DNA from 2 places in the Pseudoalteromonas sp. APC 3355 genome. Region 1 is predicted to be linked to the other one. Evidence: predicted binding sites of a transcription regulator. Region 1 holds the regulator's gene; the other holds the start of a gene.
What was found. The regulator sigma-54, encoded in region 1, starts transcription at its own class of promoters, with help from an activator protein. The targets are predictions, from matches to a motif close to GTTGGCACGNNNNTNGNNT.

Region 1 (12,839 bases):
CGTGCCGCATTATCAAGTATGGTTTTACCATCAGCAAGGGCCGCTGCCATTAATAGGTTTTCGGTAGCGCCTACGCTTACCATTTCCATAAAAATTTCAGCGCCCTTTAAGCGACCATTTACCTTGGCATTAATATAACCATTTTCAACGTTTATTTGTGCGCCCATGCGCTCCAAACCTTGAATATGAATATCAACTGGGCGAGCACCAATAGCGCACCCACCAGGTAAAGAGACTTGAGCTTCACCAAAACGTGCAACTAGAGGGCCTAATGCAAGCACTGAGGCACGCATTTGCTTTACTAAGTCGTAAGGCGCTAATGTTTTATTAACCGTTGCACCGTCAATTACTAGCGTATCGCCCTGCCAATTAACATCTGCACCTAAAGTTTTTAATAAGGCTTCAGTGGTCACTATGTCGCGAAGACGCGGTACATTAGTAAATATACTTTTACCATCAGCTAATAGTGAAGCAAATAAAATAGGAAGTGCGGCATTTTTAGCGCCCGAAATAGTCACTTCACCAGCAAGTGAAGTGCCACCTTGAATTACAAATTGATCCATTAGGAGGCCCTAGTTATTGCGGTAAAATGAATTTTTGTTCACGCTTCCACTCTACAGGAGTAAATGCACGAATAGATACTGCGTGAATTGTCCCATCTGAAATTGTATTCATTAATGGACCATAAACTAGCTGCTGCTTTTTAACTCGGCTTAAACCGTCAAAGCATTCGCCTACCGCAACAACTTCATAATGACTACCATTGGCTTTTACATGTACTTCAGCTAATTGAAGTTCTTCGCGTAATAATGTTTCGACTTGGCTAGTTTCCATAACTCTCACTCAAATAGGGTTGTAACCTGACCCAATTGCATTAAATTTTGCAATTGCTCAGGTAGGTTTTGCAATTCAAGGCGAATGCCTTGCTGCTTTAATTCTGCAAAAGAGTGAATTAACCAAGCTAAGCCTGCTGTGTCAACCCTTGATACTCCACTTAGGTCGAAATAGATGATTTTATGCTTAGTTAATAACTTATTGTTCAGAAGCTGTTCATCGCCAATTGAATTTCGAGTAAGCTCACCGCTTACTCCAAAATGTTGTCCATCAACTTGGCTTATTGCCAATTTAGTCATTCGAGTTACTGCCTCTAAACTGAACTGGTAGCTGACTCTTTTGCTCTAAAAGGTTACTTACATTATCAATACCTTGCTGGCGCAAAATACCTTGCAGCTCGCTTTGCTTTGCGTCTAGTAAACTAATACCTTCGGCAATCATATCGTACGCGCGCCACTCACCGTCGCGGTCTTCGCGTACTTTAAAATCGATTCTGATATCAGGTTTACCGTCTTCAATAATTTTAGTCTTAACAACAACAACGTCTTTGCCTTTAAACGCTTGCTCTGCACCAAACTCAACTTTCTGGTTTGTGTATTGAGTAAATACACCTGCATAAGTAGCAACTAAGTACTCTCTAAATACACCAATAAAGCGTTGAATTTCTTTAATTGCTTTGGCCTTTTCAGCCTCGTCGGTAATTGCACGAACTTTAGATACTTCACTGCCAAGTACACGAAGTGCTGCATATTTATAGTCGATATAAGGCATTAATTCTTCTTCAACTATTACGCGAAGGTATTCTTGATCTTTAACAATTAATGGCTGATCTTTTTTAATGCGCGCAAATGTATTATCGGCAACTTGGCGTACCATTTTATTAGGATCGATTAATTTCACATCTGCTGCACTTACGCTTTGAGTTAGCGTCATTGTGCCAATTGCTACAATAGCTAAAAACTTTTTCAACATAATAATTACTCACTACCTTGGTTGAATAAAAACTGCCCGATTAATTCTTCAAGTACAATGGCAGACTTAGTATCAGTGATTGAATCGCCATCACCTAGTGCCTTGCTTTCCACACCGAATAAATCGTCAATTGCTTCATCTTGCTTGTTTTCTGTCACTGTTTCGCCTAAACAACGTTGCTTAGCAGAATCTGGAGAAATTATAGGGTGAATACCCAAGTACTGCTCACCTAAAATACCCGACGTTAAAATAGAGATTGAGCTTGTGTCTGAAAAACGACATAAGTACTGTGCGTCAATGGTCATATTAACGACTGGTAAAAACTCTTGTGGGTGAACATAAATTGATTCAACACGACCAATTACAACACCACCTACTTTTACCGGCGCACGCGCTTTTAACGAGCCGATGTTTTCAAACTTGGCATTAAGCGTATATGTTTCGCCAGAGCCACTAATACCTGAATTGGCAACTTTAAGTGCAAGCATCGCAAAAGCTAAAATGCCAAGTGCTACAAAAAAACCAACTAAAATTTCTAATTTCCGTGAATTCATTATCTATACCCTATTAGCTGGTAAACATTACCGCTGTCAAAATAAAGTCAAAACCTAAAACTGCTAATGACGAATGAACAACCGTTTCGGTGGTTGCTTTGCTGATCCCTTCTGAGGTCGGCACACAGTCATATCCTTTATAAAGCGCAATCCAGGTCACCACTATGGCAAATACAAAACTTTTAATAATACCGTTTAGTATGTCTTGCTGAAACGACACTTGCGATTGCATGATTGACCAAAAACTACCTGTATCAACCCCCAGCCAATCTACACCCACTAAATGAGCGCCTATAATTGCTACAGCTGAAAATATCAATGCAAGCAATGGCATGCTTATAAAACCCGCCCAAAAGCGCGGTGCAATAATACGTTTTAGCGGATCGATTGCCATCATCTCAAGTGATGAAAGTTGCTCTGTTGCTTTCATTAAGCCAATTTCAGCGGTCAAAGCGCTACCTGCGCGTCCTGCAAATAGTAATGCAGTAACAACCGGGCCCAACTCTCGCAATAAACTCAGTGCCACTAACGGCCCTAAACTATCCTCAGCGCCATAACCAACTAATACGGTGTAACCTTGTAGAGCCAACACCATGCCGATAAACAAACCCGACACCATAATAATGAGTAACGATTGCGAACCAACCATATAGAGCTGGCGAACAAGTAACGGGGTGCCTTTTTTAAAATTAGGAACATGCGCTAATGCACTAAACAGCATATAAGCAGAACGGCCAAGAGCCGCAAAACGTCCTAGCGTTTTATGCCCTAGCTTTTGAAATAAATCCAACATTATGCTTTTTCTCCAAGTAGTTCGTCTGCATAAGCCTGAGCCGGAAAATGAAATGGTACAGGACCATCCGACAAGCCTTTTAAAAACTGTTGAACTAAAGGAGATTCATGATTACGCATTTCATCTGGAGTACCAGAACCAATTACCCCTTGATCGGCGATAATTATAACGTGTTCGGCAATACTCATTACCTCTGTTACATCGTGCGTCACGATTAAAGACGATAAACCTAATACTTCGTTAAGCGATTTAATTAGCTTAACCAATACGCCCATCGAAATAGGATCTTGTCCTGCAAATGGTTCATCGTACATGATTAGCTCTGGATCAAGTGCTATAGCGCGTGCAAGTGCGGCACGTCTTGCCATACCGCCAGACAACTCAGATGGCATTAAATCTTTAGCACCACGTAGTCCAACCGCTTGCAATTTCATTAACACAACTAATCGAATCAGGTCTTCACTTAGCTTTGTGTGCTCTCTTATAGGAAACGCGATATTGTCAAATACCGACATATCAGTAAACAACGCACCACTTTGAAAAAGCATACTCATTTTAGTACGTGCTTCGTATAACTCTTTACGAGACATTTTAGGAATGCTGCCACCTTCAAATAAAATATCACCTGAATCTGGTTTAAGCTGACCACCAATTAAACGCAACATAGTGGTTTTGCCAATTCCGCTTGGCCCCATAATCGCAGTAATTTTACCTTTAGGAACGCTAAAACTCATATTTTTATATATGGTTCTATTGCCTCTCGAAAAGCTAACATCCTTGACTTCTACTATTGATTGCGACAAGTCGCTCTCCATAAAAATGTTCACTAGTGCCCCTATTTTAAAGCTTTTTTGTCAAAGATGGAAAAAACAATTCGTAAGATTTTGTAATACACCCATGAAAAGGATTATAAGACTCGCTCAAAACAGCTTAACCCCGGCTTAAATTTTTAAATTAGCTGTTTAAAAGCAACATTGTTACCTAGTTGACCTTACTCTTTTATTTATACTTTCATCTTGGCTTTTGTTACTATTCGCGCCATCCGTATTTTGTATAACTGGCTTAACACAATGGTTACCTCGTTTGTTATTTTAATTCTTGGTTTTGCAGCTCTTGTTTGGAGTGCCGATAGGTTTGTTTATGGGGCTGCGGCTCTTGCTAAAAACTTTGGTGTACCTACACTTATTGTTGGTTTGACCGTTGTAGCCATGGGCTCTTCAGCCCCTGAAATGATGGTTTCAGCCTCTGCCGCTCTGGCTAACAAAACCGACACAGCGGTTGGCAATGCTGTTGGCTCTAATATTACAAACATTTTACTTGTGTTAGGTATCACTGCTCTATTTCGCCCTCTTTCAGTTTCATCTAGTACGTTAAAACGTGAAATGCCATTAGTTATGCTCGTATCTTTAGCTACTTGGTATGTGTTCTCAGATAACTACTTTTCATTTAGTGAAGGTGTTGCGCTTTTAGTTGGCTTTATCGTATTCATCGGTGGGTTAATTATTGTATCTATGCGTGCAAAAAACCAAGATGACCCATTTGTCTCAGAAGCCTGCGACGATGTACCAAACGATGTACCTACTAAAAAAGCGGTATTTTGGTTAATTGTCGGCATGATACTCCTGCCGGTTAGTTCTCATTTTTTAATCGGCTCAGCTGTTGATATTGCTAAATACTTCGGCTTAAGCGACTTAGTCATTGGTTTAACAATTATTGCCATTGGTACTAGCTTGCCTGAACTTGCCGCCTCGGTTGCAGGTGTACTTAAAAATGAAGATGATTTAGCACTAGGTAATATTGTTGGCTCAAACATATTTAATATTTTAGCTGTATTACCTCTAGCAGGTATTATTAATCCTTCAGCAATTGATCCATCGTTAGTAAGCCGAGATATATTAATTATGATTGGTGCAACACTTGCTCTTATTATTATGTCATTGAACTTTAGAGGCACCCAGCGTATCAATAGAGTAGAAGGCGGCTTATTGCTAATAGCGTTTTTGGGTTACCAAGGGTATATTTTTAGTCAAGTAGGGTAAATGATGGCAACGCTAAACTTTATTGAACAAGGCCTTCGCGTTTTAGATGTTGAACGCCAAGCACTTAGTGATATTGCACAATATGTAGATGAAAATTTTCATAACGCGTGCCAATTAATGTACGACTGTGAAGGCCGTATTATTGTTATTGGCATGGGAAAATCAGGCCATATTGGCAATAAAATAGCGGCAACCCTTGCAAGCACTGGCAGCCCTGCGTTTTTTGTTCATCCTGGTGAAGCAAGTCATGGTGATTTAGGTATGATCACTAAAAATGACGTGGTTATGCTTATTTCTAATTCAGGGGAAACCAGCGAAGTTTTAAATATCATTCCGGTTTTAAAACGACTTGGTGCCAAAATGATAGCGATGACTGGCAATACGCAATCAACCATGGCGGCCCTTGCTAATGTACATGTGTGCATTAAAGTAGAAAAAGAAGCCTGTTCATTGGGTCTAGCCCCTACATCAAGTACCACTGCAACGCTTGCGATGGGCGATGCCATGGCAGTTGCATTATTAGAAGCTCGCGGCTTTACAGCTGATGACTTCGCGCTATCTCACCCAGGTGGTAGTTTAGGCAAGCGCTTATTACTTACTTTAAAAGATGTTATGCACAGCGGCGCAAATACACCTATTATTGATGTTTCACAAACAGTTAAAGATGCCCTAATAGAAATGTCAGCTAAAGGGTTAGGTATGACAGCCATTGTTGATGAAAATCAGCAACTCGTAGGGTTATTTACCGATGGTGACTTACGTCGTATTTTAGAGCAAAGAATTGACATTCATACAACACAAATAGATGTTGTTATGACTAAGTCATGCACTACAGCTACACAAGATATTTTAGCCGCTGAAGCGCTCAATATTATGGAACGTAAACGTATAAATGGCCTAATCGTCGTCAATGAGAAAAACCAACCTATTGGCGCATTAAATATGCAAGACCTATTAAAAGCAGGAGTGTTATAAATGCAATTTGAAGAACTCTATCAACCGCTGAGCGATGATGCAAAAGCACGCGCTAAAAAAGTAAAACTACTTATATGCGATATTGATGGTGTATTTTCTGATGGCCGTATTTACCTTGGCAATCAAGGTGAAGAGCTAAAAGCATTTAATACAAAAGATGGTTTTGGCATTAAAGCACTTATAAACAGTGGCTTTGAAGTAGCTGTTATTACTGGTCGTCATTCACAGATAGTACAACAACGTATGAGCAGCTTAACCGTACAGCATATTTATCAAGGCCAAGAAAATAAGCTCATTGCCTATCAAGAATTAAAAGATAAACTCAACCTTAGCGATGAACAAATTGCTTATATTGGTGATGACGGTCCTGACATGCCTGTTATGGAGTTAGTAGGCTTTGCCGTTGCAGTAAATGATGCCCACCCACTTATTAAGCGTTTGTCACACTATGTAACGCAAATGCCTGGTGGTTTTGGTGCTGTGAGAGAGCTCACCGATTTGCTCATGCTTGAAAATGGTAAAGCATTGACTACACAAGGCACTAGTTCATGAATGCAGCGCGCATAATATTAAGCGTTTTATTCATTAGCTGTATGGTTTGGCTTTGGTACCCTTATTTTACACAAACAAATATTGTGCCTCAGGCTGAGCCAGAAGTTATTGCTAAGCCTGATTACATAGCTATTGAGCTCAAACAGACAGCATATGATGAGCAAGGTAAAATTAGCCACAAAGTCACTGCGGCTAAAATGGAGCTATACCAGCAATTAGGTTTCACGTTTTTCGAAAAACCCATTTTTACTTTATATAACGAACAACAAACGTGGCAAATAAATGCAGACGAAGCAACATTATACGAAGATAAACAATTAATTTTAGAAGGTAATGTGGTTGCCAAAAATTTAACCGATAACGCCATGATAGACAAAATCAATGCTGATAATATTCAGGTAGATATAAAGCTATTAACAATGCGTTCGGAGCAACCCGTCATTATCACTGGACCCAATTTAAAAATCACTGGTAAAGGCCTAGAGGCCGACTTAAAAACCGAAGTGATAAAACTAATTAACCATACGCGAACCATATATTATGACCAATAAAATATTAAAATCACTGATAATTCCTACACTTATACTAGCGTTTAATAGTAGTGCTGCAGAGCAAAACACGCAACCTGCTGCCAATCAAATTTCAATAAGTGCCGACAAGCAAGAAGGTCAATTGAAAGCTAATGTGGGTATTTTTGAGAAAAACGTTGAGATAATTCACGGTGATCGCCGCATTACAGCCGATCGCCTAGAAGTACACAAACGTGATGAACTTGGTGATAATAAACAATTATTAATTGCCACAGGTAGCCCTGCGCACTTTGAAGAAAAGCAATCAGACGGCACGACTATGAGCGCCAGTGCTGACGAAGTACGTTATGATGTATCTAAGCGTTTTTTAACGCTTGTTGGTAATGCACAAGTATCGCAAGCCGGACAAAAAATAAATGCTAAAAGCATTACCTACGACATAGAGCAGCAGCTCATCAGTGCCGAAAAAGATGAAAACTCAACTGACCGCGTTCACACAATTTTAGTACCGATCGAAACTAAAAAAAGTAAAAAAGGCGATAAAGGTCAACCATGAGCACATTAAAAGCAGAACTATTGGCAAAAAGCTATAAAGGTCGTGAAGTTGTAAAAAACGTCGGCCTTGAAGTACAAGCTGGCAGTATAGTTGGCTTACTTGGCCCTAACGGTGCTGGTAAAACAACGACTTTTTATATGATTGTAGGGCTTGTTCCTAGCGACAAAGGTAAAATATCTATTGATGATAACGATATTACTCTTTTACCTATGCATAGTCGTGCTAGATTAGGCATAGGCTACTTACCGCAAGAGTCATCAATTTTTAGAAAGCTGACTGTTTATCAAAACTTAATGGCCATTTTAGAAACGCGCAAAGAACTAAATAAACAAGCCAGAGAAGACACGCTCAATAACTTATTAGATGAATTTAGCATACAACACATTCGTGATAGCCAAGGTATGGCATTGTCGGGTGGAGAACGTCGTCGTGTAGAAATAGCACGAGCGCTGGCAGCAGATCCTAAATTTATACTACTGGATGAACCGTTTGCCGGTGTTGACCCTATTTCGGTATTAGATATAAAGAAAATAATAGAACATCTTAAAAATCGTGGGATTGGTGTATTAATTACCGACCATAACGTAAGAGAGACCCTTGATGTTTGTGAAAAAGCCTACATTGTTTCTCATGGGGAGCTGATTGCATCAGGTACTCCAGAACACGTATTAAATGATAAAACAGTACGCGATGTTTACTTAGGCGAGCAATTTAGGCTGTAACATTTACGCCATGTCTTTAAGCATCTGCTAGTATTAATTATAACAACATAAAAGGATTGTTAGAGATACATGAGGCAATCACTACAGCTGCGCATGGGCCAGCAACTTACAATGACTCCACAGTTGCAACAAGCTATTCGTTTGTTGCAACTCAGTACATTGGATCTCCAGCAAGAAATACAAGAAGCTCTCGACAGTAATCCACTATTAGAGGTTGAAGAGGCAGACTATTCTGAAGACGCTGCTGGTAAAAACGAGCAAAAAGCTGATACCGATGACATAACTGTTAGCGCATCTGCTGATGATGCTCCGAGCGAATACGAACAAGATACTGGTGAAGCACTTGCAAAAGACACGCTAAGTGACGACATGGCTATGGATGTTAGTTGGGATGAGTACATGAGTGCCGCTCCTGCAGCCTCATCAGGTCCAATGCCTGAAGACGAATCAATATACCAAGGCGCCTCTACTGAAACGCTCCATGAGTATTTAATGTGGCAATTACAACTAACACCATTTAGCCCTACCGATGAAGCCATCGCTATTGCGATTGTAGAAGCCGTCGATGATTCAGGTATTTTAACTCTCAGTTGCGAAGAAATTTTAGAAAGCTTTAATCAAGAAAACGAAGATGATAACGAAGTTGAACTTGATGAAATTGAAGCGGTATTAAAACGCATCCAACTGTTTGATCCTGTTGGTATTGCTGCACGTAGTTTACAAGAGTGTTTGTGTATTCAGCTTAATCAATTTGATAAAGAAACACCTTACATTAATGAAACGAAAATGATTTTAACCGAGCATATTGATCTATTAGCAGCTCGCGACTATCGTACATTAATGAAAAAAACTAAGCTCAAAGAAGAAGAGCTTAAAGAAGTAATGACACTAATACATACTCTCAACCCAAAACCTGCAGATACTATTGTAAGGGAAGAATCTGAGTATGTTATTCCTGATGTGTCAGTTAAAAAAATTAAAGGCCGCTGGGTTGTTGAATTAAACCCAGATAGCATGCCTAAAATTCGTGTTAATAGCCAATACGCGGCAATGTCTCGCACTGTAAAATCAAGTGGCGACAGCCAGTTTATTCGCTCACATTTACAAGAAGCTAAATGGTTTATTAAAAGCTTAGAAAGTAGAAACGACACGCTATTAAAAGTTACTAATTGTATTGTTAAGCAACAACAAGGCTTTTTTGAACATGGCCCTGAAGCCATGAAACCAATGGTTTTAAATGATGTCGCTGAAATGGTAGAAATGCACGAATCGACAATTTCACGCGTAACTACTCAAAAGTACATGCATACACCCCGTGGTATATTTGAGCTTAAATACTTTTTCTCAAGCCATGTAAGTACTGAAAACGGTGGTGAATGTTCATCTACAGCAATACGTGCGCTTATCCGAAAATTAATCGCAGCAGAAAACTCAGCAAAACCATTGAGTGATAGCAAAATAGCGGATATATTGGCTGAGCAAGGAATTAAAGTAGCAAGACGTACAATCGCAAAATACCGCGAATCTCTTGCTATTCCACCGTCAAATCAGCGTAAAAGTCTGATTTAAGACGCTAAACTAAGAGGGTAATGCTTATGCAACTAAACTTAACTGGTCGTCACGTAGAATTAACCGATTCACTAAGAGACTATATTAATACTAAATTTGCGAAGCTTGAAAGACACTCTGATCATATAAATAATGTTCATGTCATTCTCGATGTAGAAAAATTAAATCAAAAAGCAGAAGCCACAATACACGTAAGCGGTGCTGAGCTATTTGCCTCTACAGAACATCAAGATATGTATGCCGCTATTGACTCGTTGATCGACAAGCTCGATCGCCAAGTAATCAAACACAAAGAGAAGCTTGCTCGACACTAATATGATGAAATTAAGTTCACTTATATGCCAGGACTGCAGCAAAGCTGCGGTCCTTTTTAATAGCAAAAAAAGAATTTTAGAGTTCATTAGCGAACTTGCTCACGACAAACTTCCGTATTTACCGCAACAAGATATTCTTAATGCTTTAATGAGCAGAGAGAAATTAGGTAGTACAGGTATAGGACGTGGCATTGCTATTCCTCATGGAAGAATGAGCGGTGCAGAAGAGCCTTTGGCTTTAGTGCTCGTTAGCGAAACTCCAATAAACTTTGATGCAATCGATAATCGCCCTGTTGATATTTTTGTCGCACTCATCGTACCAGATGGCGATAACCAGCAGCACTTAAAGACTCTAGCAACCATTGCTGATAAACTAAACAACAAAGATTTTTGTAAACAGTTACGCAGTGCAAAATCTGATACTGAGCTTTACCAAGTTATTGTCGATCAATCATAGTTTTATAAAGGGTGTTAAATGGAGTTAATTATCATAAGCGGCCGTTCTGGTTCTGGCAAGTCGGTTGCTTTGCGCGTTGTAGAAGATTTAGGTTATTATTGCGTTGATAATATTCCAGTAAACCTACTACCTTCATTAGTTCGCAGTGTGTCTGATAGCTACGATAAAATTGCTGTTAGCATTGATGTGCGCAACATCCCTAAAGAACAAGATGAATTTAACGATATTCTTGAATACTTGCCTGGCTTTGCAAACCCTACGTTGTTTTATTTAGATAGCGACGATCAGACATTGATCAAACGCTTTTCAGAAACACGCAGATTACACCCACTATCAATAGACTCGTTGCCGCTTGATTTAGCCATCAAAAAAGAAAAAGAATTACTTGATGTATTAACCACTCGCGCCGACTTTATGATAGATACGACTGATTTAAGTGTTCATCAACTCGCTGAATCTATTCGTGAAAAGATTTTAGGTAAAAAAGATAAGCAACTGATTGTCACATTTGAATCATTTGGTTTTAAACACGGTATACCAAAAGAAGCAGACTACGTATTTGATGCACGCTTTTTACCAAATCCACACTGGGAACCAGAGTTGAAGCCTTTAAATGGGTTAGATCAACCGGTTAAAGACTATTTAGCTAATCACAGCATAGTGCAAAAATTCACATGGCAAATTCAAACATTTGTACAAACGTGGTTACCGCATTTAGAAAGAAATAACCGCAGTTATTTAACCATTGCTATTGGGTGTACAGGCGGGCAACATCGCTCTGTGTATTTAGCGCAAACTATCGGTGAAAGTTTTGCAATGACACATCCCAATGTAAAAATTCGCCATCGCGAGCAAGAAAAATAATATAGCTGAATAATCACCTGTTCAGCTTAGGTAGAGTAAGTTATGCATTGTGAAGATACCTTTTTAATAAAAAACAAATTAGGCTTACACGCCAGAGCAGCTACTGTGCTTGCGCAATTAGCAGTACAATTTGATGCTACAATCACATTATTCCAAGATGACAAAGAAGCCGCAGGCGATAGCGTACTTGCATTAATGTTACTTGAAAGTAGCCAAGGAAAAGAAGTTAAAGTTGTTTGTAAAGGCCCTGATTCTGAGCAAGCTTTACACGCTGTTGGAGAATTAATAGCACAACGCTTTAATGAACAAGAATAACCTGTTTTATAAAAACAATATTCGCATTACTAATGCTTCAATTAAGACAGATATATAAAATAAATAGGTTAGTAACGCCAGTTAACTCACCTCCCCCCATAAAGTAATATAACAATTTATAAAGGACGCCAATGCCAGAAGCTTTTGAACAAGATTACCCACTACAACAACTAAAACAGGTGACGAAGTCACTCAATAGTGGTCAATTTGTTCAAGTTAGGCGCATGCTCGCAAAAACGGCTCCTTGTGATACCGCATTATTATTAGAATCATCACCGCATAAAATTCGCCGACTGCTTTGGCAATTGGTCGATCCTGATGTGCAGGGTGATGTTCTTGAAGAATTATCTGAAGATGTTCGTTTAGGCATTATTGCCCAAATGGAACCTAAGCACATTGCCGCCGCAACTGAAGATATGGGCCACGATGACTTAGGTGAAGTATTACGTAGCCTGCCAGATACCGTCTATAAAGACGTTGTTAGCGCGATGGACATTCAAGACCGTGAACGTGCCACGCAAGCACTGTCATATCAAGAGCGTTCAGCTGGTGCGCTAATGAACACCGATACGGTGACCATTCGCCCTGATGTAACACTCGATGTTGTACTTCGTTATATTAGGCTGCGTGGTGAGCTACCAGAGGGTACAGATGATTTATATGTTGTTGATAAACATAACTGCTTTATAGGCGCTTTATCGCTGAGTACATTATTAACTAATCCGCCAGAAAAAATTGTCCGCGATTTAATGGATGAAGATTGTGAGTCTATCCCAATCTCAATGGATGAAAG
Region 2 (5,801 bases), on a different contig from region 1:
CATGGCTTAACTAATGAATTTAATCAAAAATTTTTGAAATTTTTTGAAATAAAAAACAACTTATACGGTCTAGGTTACTTCTACGTTTATTAATATTCATTTAAGGAAATTTTATGACAGGTTCAATGAATTCTGATGTGCAAAACCGTTTGCAGTGGTCACTTTTATCTTTGCGTTTAGGCGTGTTTATTGTAATGGTTATGTGGACATTCGATAAGTTTGTTAATCCTGGGCATAGCGCACGTATTTTTGAACATTTTTACGGTATTAGTGGCTCTACAGACATAGTGGCTTACATTATTGGTGCGGTGCAGTTAGTGCTTGTTTTAGCGTTTTTAGCCGGTATTAAAAAGCGTATAACGTACGGTATCATTTTTGTAATGCATGGCTTATCTACGCTTTCTTCGTACAACCAGTACATAGATGGCTTTAATAACTTATTATTCTTTACTGCATGGCCAATGTGGGCTGCGTGTTTTGCACTTTACTTATTACGCGATCAAGACGTGAAATTTACTGTAAAGTAATAAAACAATAGCCATACCCTTAAGGTTATAGCTAAAAATACATTGGGCTGAGTTATTTACTATTTCAGTCCAATGTATAGCCTTTGAGCACTTATTTTAATAATCCAACCTCTTTGTCATCTTCTAAAAATAATCCTTTTTATATTATTTCATCCTAAATATTGCGTTAGATCAAAGTTAATATATTTGTAAGAACAATATCGACAGCTTTAGTTTATGTTAGCTATACGGTTAGTAGGTTTTAATTACCTCAAGTTATTCAACTCAATGTTGTATAGAAGGCTCGTATGGAAAAGGTTAAAATTTCGTCAGTGCATCAGTCATCAAATCGTTCAGCAAACAAGTTTTCACATGGTCAAAGTTGCGATGAATTGAGCAAGCTCGATTTAGCACAATTACAAGCAAAGCTAAAAACATCATCCGACGGGTTAAGCCAAACTGATGCCACACAAAGATTGGCACAATATGGACCTAACGAACTAGTTGAAGAAAAAACAAACCTACTAATCAAATTTTTATCTTACTTTTGGGGACCAATACCTTGGATGATCGAGGCTGCTATTATTCTATCGGCGCTTGCTAAGCACTGGGCTGATTTTTTTATTATTCTTGTATTATTGCTGTCTAACGTATTGGTTGGCTTTTGGGAAGAGCACCAAGCGGGTAATGCAATTGCTGCATTAAAAGCAAAATTAGCTAACAAAGCACGCGTTCGCCGCGATACTCAGTGGCAAAATTTAAATGCCAGCGAACTTGTCCCAGGTGATGTTATTAGAATGCGGATGGGGGATATAGTGCCTGCAGATGCGCGTTTGCTAAATGGTGATCCCGTAGAAGTCGATCAATCATCTCTTACGGGGGAGTCGTTACCAGTTGTAAAGTCGGCGGGTGAAACTGTTTATTCGGGCTCTATTATTCGCCAAGGGGAAATAGAAGCAATAGTTTACGCAACCGGCGCTAATACCTTTTTTGGTAAAACAGCACAGTTAGTTCAAGGGGAGCGAACTGCAAGTCATTTTCAGCGAGCAGTGCTTAAAATTGGTAATTATTTAATAATGCTTGCTGCGGCTTTAGTACTGCTTATAGTTATTGTTGCTTTGTTTCGCGATGATCCAATGATCACCACATTGCAGTTTGCACTCGTATTAACCGTTGCGGCAATACCAGTCGCCATGCCAACAGTGCTATCAGTTACTATGGCTGTGGGCGCTCGTTTATTGGCTAAAAAGCAAGTGGTTGTAACACGTTTAGCTGCAATTGAAGAGCTAGCGGGTGTTGATATTCTTTGTTCCGATAAAACCGGCACATTGACACAAAACCTATTAACATTAGGTGACCCGTTTTATATCGAAAACTCAATAAATAAAGGCTCTGCTGAGCAAGTTATATTGTACGCGGCATTAGCATCTCGCTCAGAAAATAACGATCCGATTGACTTAGCAGTATTACAAAGTGTAAAAGCTGAGCAGCATCTAGATTCTTATCATATAGAGCATTTTCAGCCATTTGATCCTGTGAGCAAACGTACTGAAGCAATTGTTAAAAATGCTGATGGTAAAACGTTTAAAGTGACCAAAGGTGCACCGCAGGTTATTTTAGCTTTGTCGGTTAATATTGAAGCAGTTAAAACTGCAGTTGAGGCATCGATAGATGAATTTGCAGCGCGTGGGTTTCGCTCTTTAGCGGTTGCTAAAACAGACGAGCAAGGTAAATGGCAATTTATAGGCGTATTGCCGCTTTTTGATCCACCGCGTGAAGAAGCAATACAAACCATTGCCGATGCAAAAGAAATGGGTATGAGCGTTAAAATGGTCACGGGCGATCAAGTGGCCATTGCGCGCGAAACTGCAAGTAAACTGGGTTTAGGGACAAACATTCTTGATGCTAGTGGATTTGGTGCAACTGAGCATCACCAAACAACGCAGTTAGATGACTCTATTGAGAGTGCTGACGGATTCGCACAAGTATTTCCTGAGCATAAATACCATATTATTGATGTGCTTCAGCATAGAGGGCACATTGTTGGTATGACAGGAGATGGCGTAAATGATGCGCCAGCACTTAAAAAAGCTGACTGTGGTATTGCTGTATCGGGCGCTACAGATGCAGCGCGTTCAGCAGCATCAATCGTATTAATGACCGATGGCTTGTCGGTTATAATTGATGCAGTTAAAGAAAGCCGAAAAATATTTCAACGCATGAACAGTTACGCTATTTACAGGGTTGCTGAAACTCTGCGCGTATTACTTTTTATGACAATGGCGATATTAATTTTTAACTTTTATCCGTTAACAGCAGTCATGATTGTAATGCTTGCTTTACTTAACGATGCCGCCATTTTGTCAATTGCATACGACAATGTACATTATCAAAATAAGCCCGAAACATGGAATATGCGGCTCGTTTTAAGTATTGCATCTGTGCTGGGAATTCTAGGGCCAATTGCAGCCTTTGGTTTATTTTACTTAGGAGATAAAGTATTTGAACTCGACCGTCCTCATCTTCAAACATTAATGTACTTATTACTTTCTGTAGCAGGGCATTTGACTATATTTTTAGCGCGTACCCGAGGTCCATTTTGGTCTATTAAACCGTCTGCTATATTAATGGTCGCCGTATTTGGCACGCAAGTTATAGCAACACTTATTGCTGTTTATGGTGTGTTTATGACCCCACTAGGATGGGGCTGGGCACTTGCTGTGTGGGCATATGCTTTGGTGTGGTTTTTTATTAACGATGGTTTAAAGCTAGTGGCGTATCGAATTTTTGATCCGACAGAAGCACCATTGCTAGAGAAGAGTTAGCATATAGGTTTAAAAATAAAAAAATTGGTTATAAGCCATAAGGCTTATAACCAATAAGTACACAGGGAGTGTGTGGAAGTCGGTTTGCATGTTATGCAACTAATGCATAGCGTCGTTGTATTGCTCAGCAAGGCTCTCTTTTTGCCCTTCGGTAAGTGCTTTACCCGCTAATTGAAACACTTCGTGTTCTTCTTCACTTAAATGATGGTGTACCAAATGGTGTAGCTTTTTAGCTGCAACTAACCATGCAGACGAGCTCATTTCGGTATCTTCAAGTTGTTCAATTAATTCATCAATTTCGTGATGTTCAGCTACGCTGTGGCGCGCTTTTTCATGAGTTAAGTCATCAAACATAAGTGGGTTATAAAAGTAACGTTCTTCAAATTTTGCGTGTTGTTCTAATTCTGTTTTTAGCTCATCCATTAGCGTGTGGCGCTGCTCTGTGTCGCCGTGTGTTTGAATAAGTTCATCTACCAATTCTCGTTGTTTATCATGGTCGTGACGTAGTGCTTCAAAAATATTCATAACTAGTCCTTTTACAATTTATTTGCTTATATCATTAACTAGCAAACTAAATGCCAAATATTAAGTTATTGTATTTTAATGAATTTATATTGGTTTTTTATTTTTAGGCTGCTATCACTGTAAATTTTACAGTGATATGAATGCAATAATTTCAGGCTTTCGCGCAGACCAATTATAAAAGTGAGTATAAATTCCTACAGAACCTTACAAATATTTACTGGTTGTTTATTTTATAGCAGTGATAAAGTGTCAGTGTTATTTGGGTACAACCCATATATTACCCTCACACATAAATGCAGGTAGCACGTTAACTTAATAGGATAGTTTAAGGATGAACATAAAAAGCCCCGTCGCCGCATTACTACTGCGCGCTTTACTGAGTGCATGTAGTACAGCCCCGCGTTCTGACCCTAACTTATGCATTGAAGAGGCTGAAATGGTTGATCGAAATGGCGCTCAAACAAGCTCACAGGTTTACAATCAATGCATTAGCGCACAAATTAAAAAGGATGAAAAAAATGACACTTTTTTTGATGCCATCGGTACGTTCTTTTTTGAATTTTTTGCAATGGTGGTAGAAAAGTAAATAGGCTAACTTGCAGCTGTAATTTAAAGTAAATAATTTGCGTAAAAATAGGATTAGTTATGAAGCAATTGTTGATAGCAATTTCACTTTTTTTATTACTAAGCGCTTGTGCGGCGCAGCCTTATGCAGGCTCGGCAAAATGTATGGACCAAGCAGATATTGCATACGAAACCGATACACGTAAAAATGAGACATTAGATAATGAATGCAAAGCTGCAAAAGTAAATACGCCTAATAAAGAGCTTGAGAATCATGGCTTGGTTGATAGAAGCCTTTTACAGCTAATCGTTAGCTTTTTAAATGGCGTATTTTAATAGTAAAAATATAATTAAATAAGGTATGTATGAGGGAAGAACTAAGAGCAAAAATAATTACCGTGTGCGATAAAAAAATAGCAGCTAAAGGCGAAAATGTAGGGCTTTCTTTTTATGCATTTTTTGCTAATAAAAACGACGACCCAGAGCTACTTATGGAAGCTGCTACTTGGTGGATACACACCCATAAATTAGATCATTTTGTAAAAGCACATAAAATTAAACAGATGGTTTTAGATGGACTTTAGTCAATTAACTGAGCAAGTACTTTTAGCTGTGTTTATTTAATCAACAACGACTTGGTTTCTTCCGTTTTCTTTTGCTTTATAAAGTAATTTATCTGCATGCTTAATAAGAACATCTAGTGTGCTTTTTAAAGGGTTACTTACAGAGGCTCCCACACTAAAAGTGATTTGTGTATTACTAGGAAGGTCTTTTATATTACTACAATGCTCGGTAAACCTAGTGGCGAGCTGGTCAAATATATCTCGAATAGCTAGTTCGTCAACCGAATTTAGTGCAAACAACCATTCTTCGCCGCCGTAGCGGCCAAACTGATGGTCACCACTTAGTGTTTCTTTTGCAGCCTTTGCAAAGGCAATAAGAACTAAATCTCCAACATCGTGACCAAATTGGTCGTTAACTTTTTTAAAGTAGTCTAAGTCAACAATTGCTATCGTCATTTTACCTTCATCAAGCTTTGCTTCTGCGGCGAGCATTATTCCTCTGCGATTAGGGCTATTTGTTAGATAATCTGTTAATGAAATATCGTGATATTTTTGACGTTGTCGAGCTTGCCTATAAAATAAAAATAATGAAGCAATCACTAAAATAAACGCTATAGCAGCGCTGAGTCGCCAAATTATTTTTTGTTGGTACTCTTCTTTAGCTTGTAGTTCACTAATGTCTTTTGCGTACTCTAGTTGCTGTATTTTTTCTTCTTTTTCTTTTACTTCAAACTGTACCTGTAGTGTTTTTATATTACTTTCACTGGTAGCTTCGTAGTGTTTTTTTGTATAAAGGAGCTTTTGTTCAATTGCTTCAA

Region 2: the regulator sigma-54 is predicted to act here: its motif matches at 3,896-3,914, upstream of QMA08_RS08990 (hemerythrin domain-containing protein).

The regions. Positions count from the first base shown of each region.
Region 1 covers NZ_JASDDB010000002.1:15,025-27,863, reverse strand. The annotation lists gene murA (UDP-N-acetylglucosamine 1-carboxyvinyltransferase) at 1-563, opposite strand, end outside; gene QMA08_RS03375 (BolA family protein) at 577-834, opposite strand; gene QMA08_RS03370 (STAS domain-containing protein) at 840-1,133, opposite strand; gene QMA08_RS03365 (ABC transporter substrate-binding protein) at 1,126-1,806, opposite strand; gene mlaD (outer membrane lipid asymmetry maintenance protein MlaD) at 1,812-2,360, opposite strand; gene mlaE (lipid asymmetry maintenance ABC transporter permease subunit MlaE) at 2,374-3,153, opposite strand; gene QMA08_RS03350 (ATP-binding cassette domain-containing protein) at 3,153-3,968, opposite strand; gene QMA08_RS03345 (calcium/sodium antiporter) at 4,224-5,192, shown strand; gene QMA08_RS03340 (KpsF/GutQ family sugar-phosphate isomerase) at 5,196-6,167, shown strand; gene kdsC (3-deoxy-manno-octulosonate-8-phosphatase KdsC) at 6,168-6,719, shown strand; gene lptC (LPS export ABC transporter periplasmic protein LptC) at 6,716-7,270, shown strand; gene lptA (lipopolysaccharide transport periplasmic protein LptA) at 7,260-7,805, shown strand; gene lptB (LPS export ABC transporter ATP-binding protein) at 7,802-8,527, shown strand; gene QMA08_RS03315 (RNA polymerase factor sigma-54) at 8,597-10,096, shown strand; gene hpf (ribosome hibernation promoting factor) at 10,123-10,410, shown strand; gene ptsN (PTS IIA-like nitrogen regulatory protein PtsN) at 10,415-10,867, shown strand; gene rapZ (RNase adapter RapZ) at 10,886-11,731, shown strand; gene QMA08_RS03295 (HPr family phosphocarrier protein) at 11,774-12,046, shown strand; gene mgtE (magnesium transporter) at 12,178-12,839, shown strand, end outside.
Region 2 covers NZ_JASDDB010000004.1:185,075-190,875, reverse strand. The annotation lists gene QMA08_RS09000 (hypothetical protein) at 114-527, shown strand; gene QMA08_RS08995 (plasma-membrane proton-efflux P-type ATPase) at 815-3,331, shown strand; gene QMA08_RS08990 (hemerythrin domain-containing protein) at 3,431-3,856, opposite strand; gene QMA08_RS08985 (hypothetical protein) at 4,188-4,442, shown strand; gene QMA08_RS08980 (hypothetical protein) at 4,502-4,756, shown strand; gene QMA08_RS08975 (DUF6500 family protein) at 4,786-5,004, shown strand; gene QMA08_RS08970 (GGDEF domain-containing protein) at 5,041-5,801, opposite strand, start outside.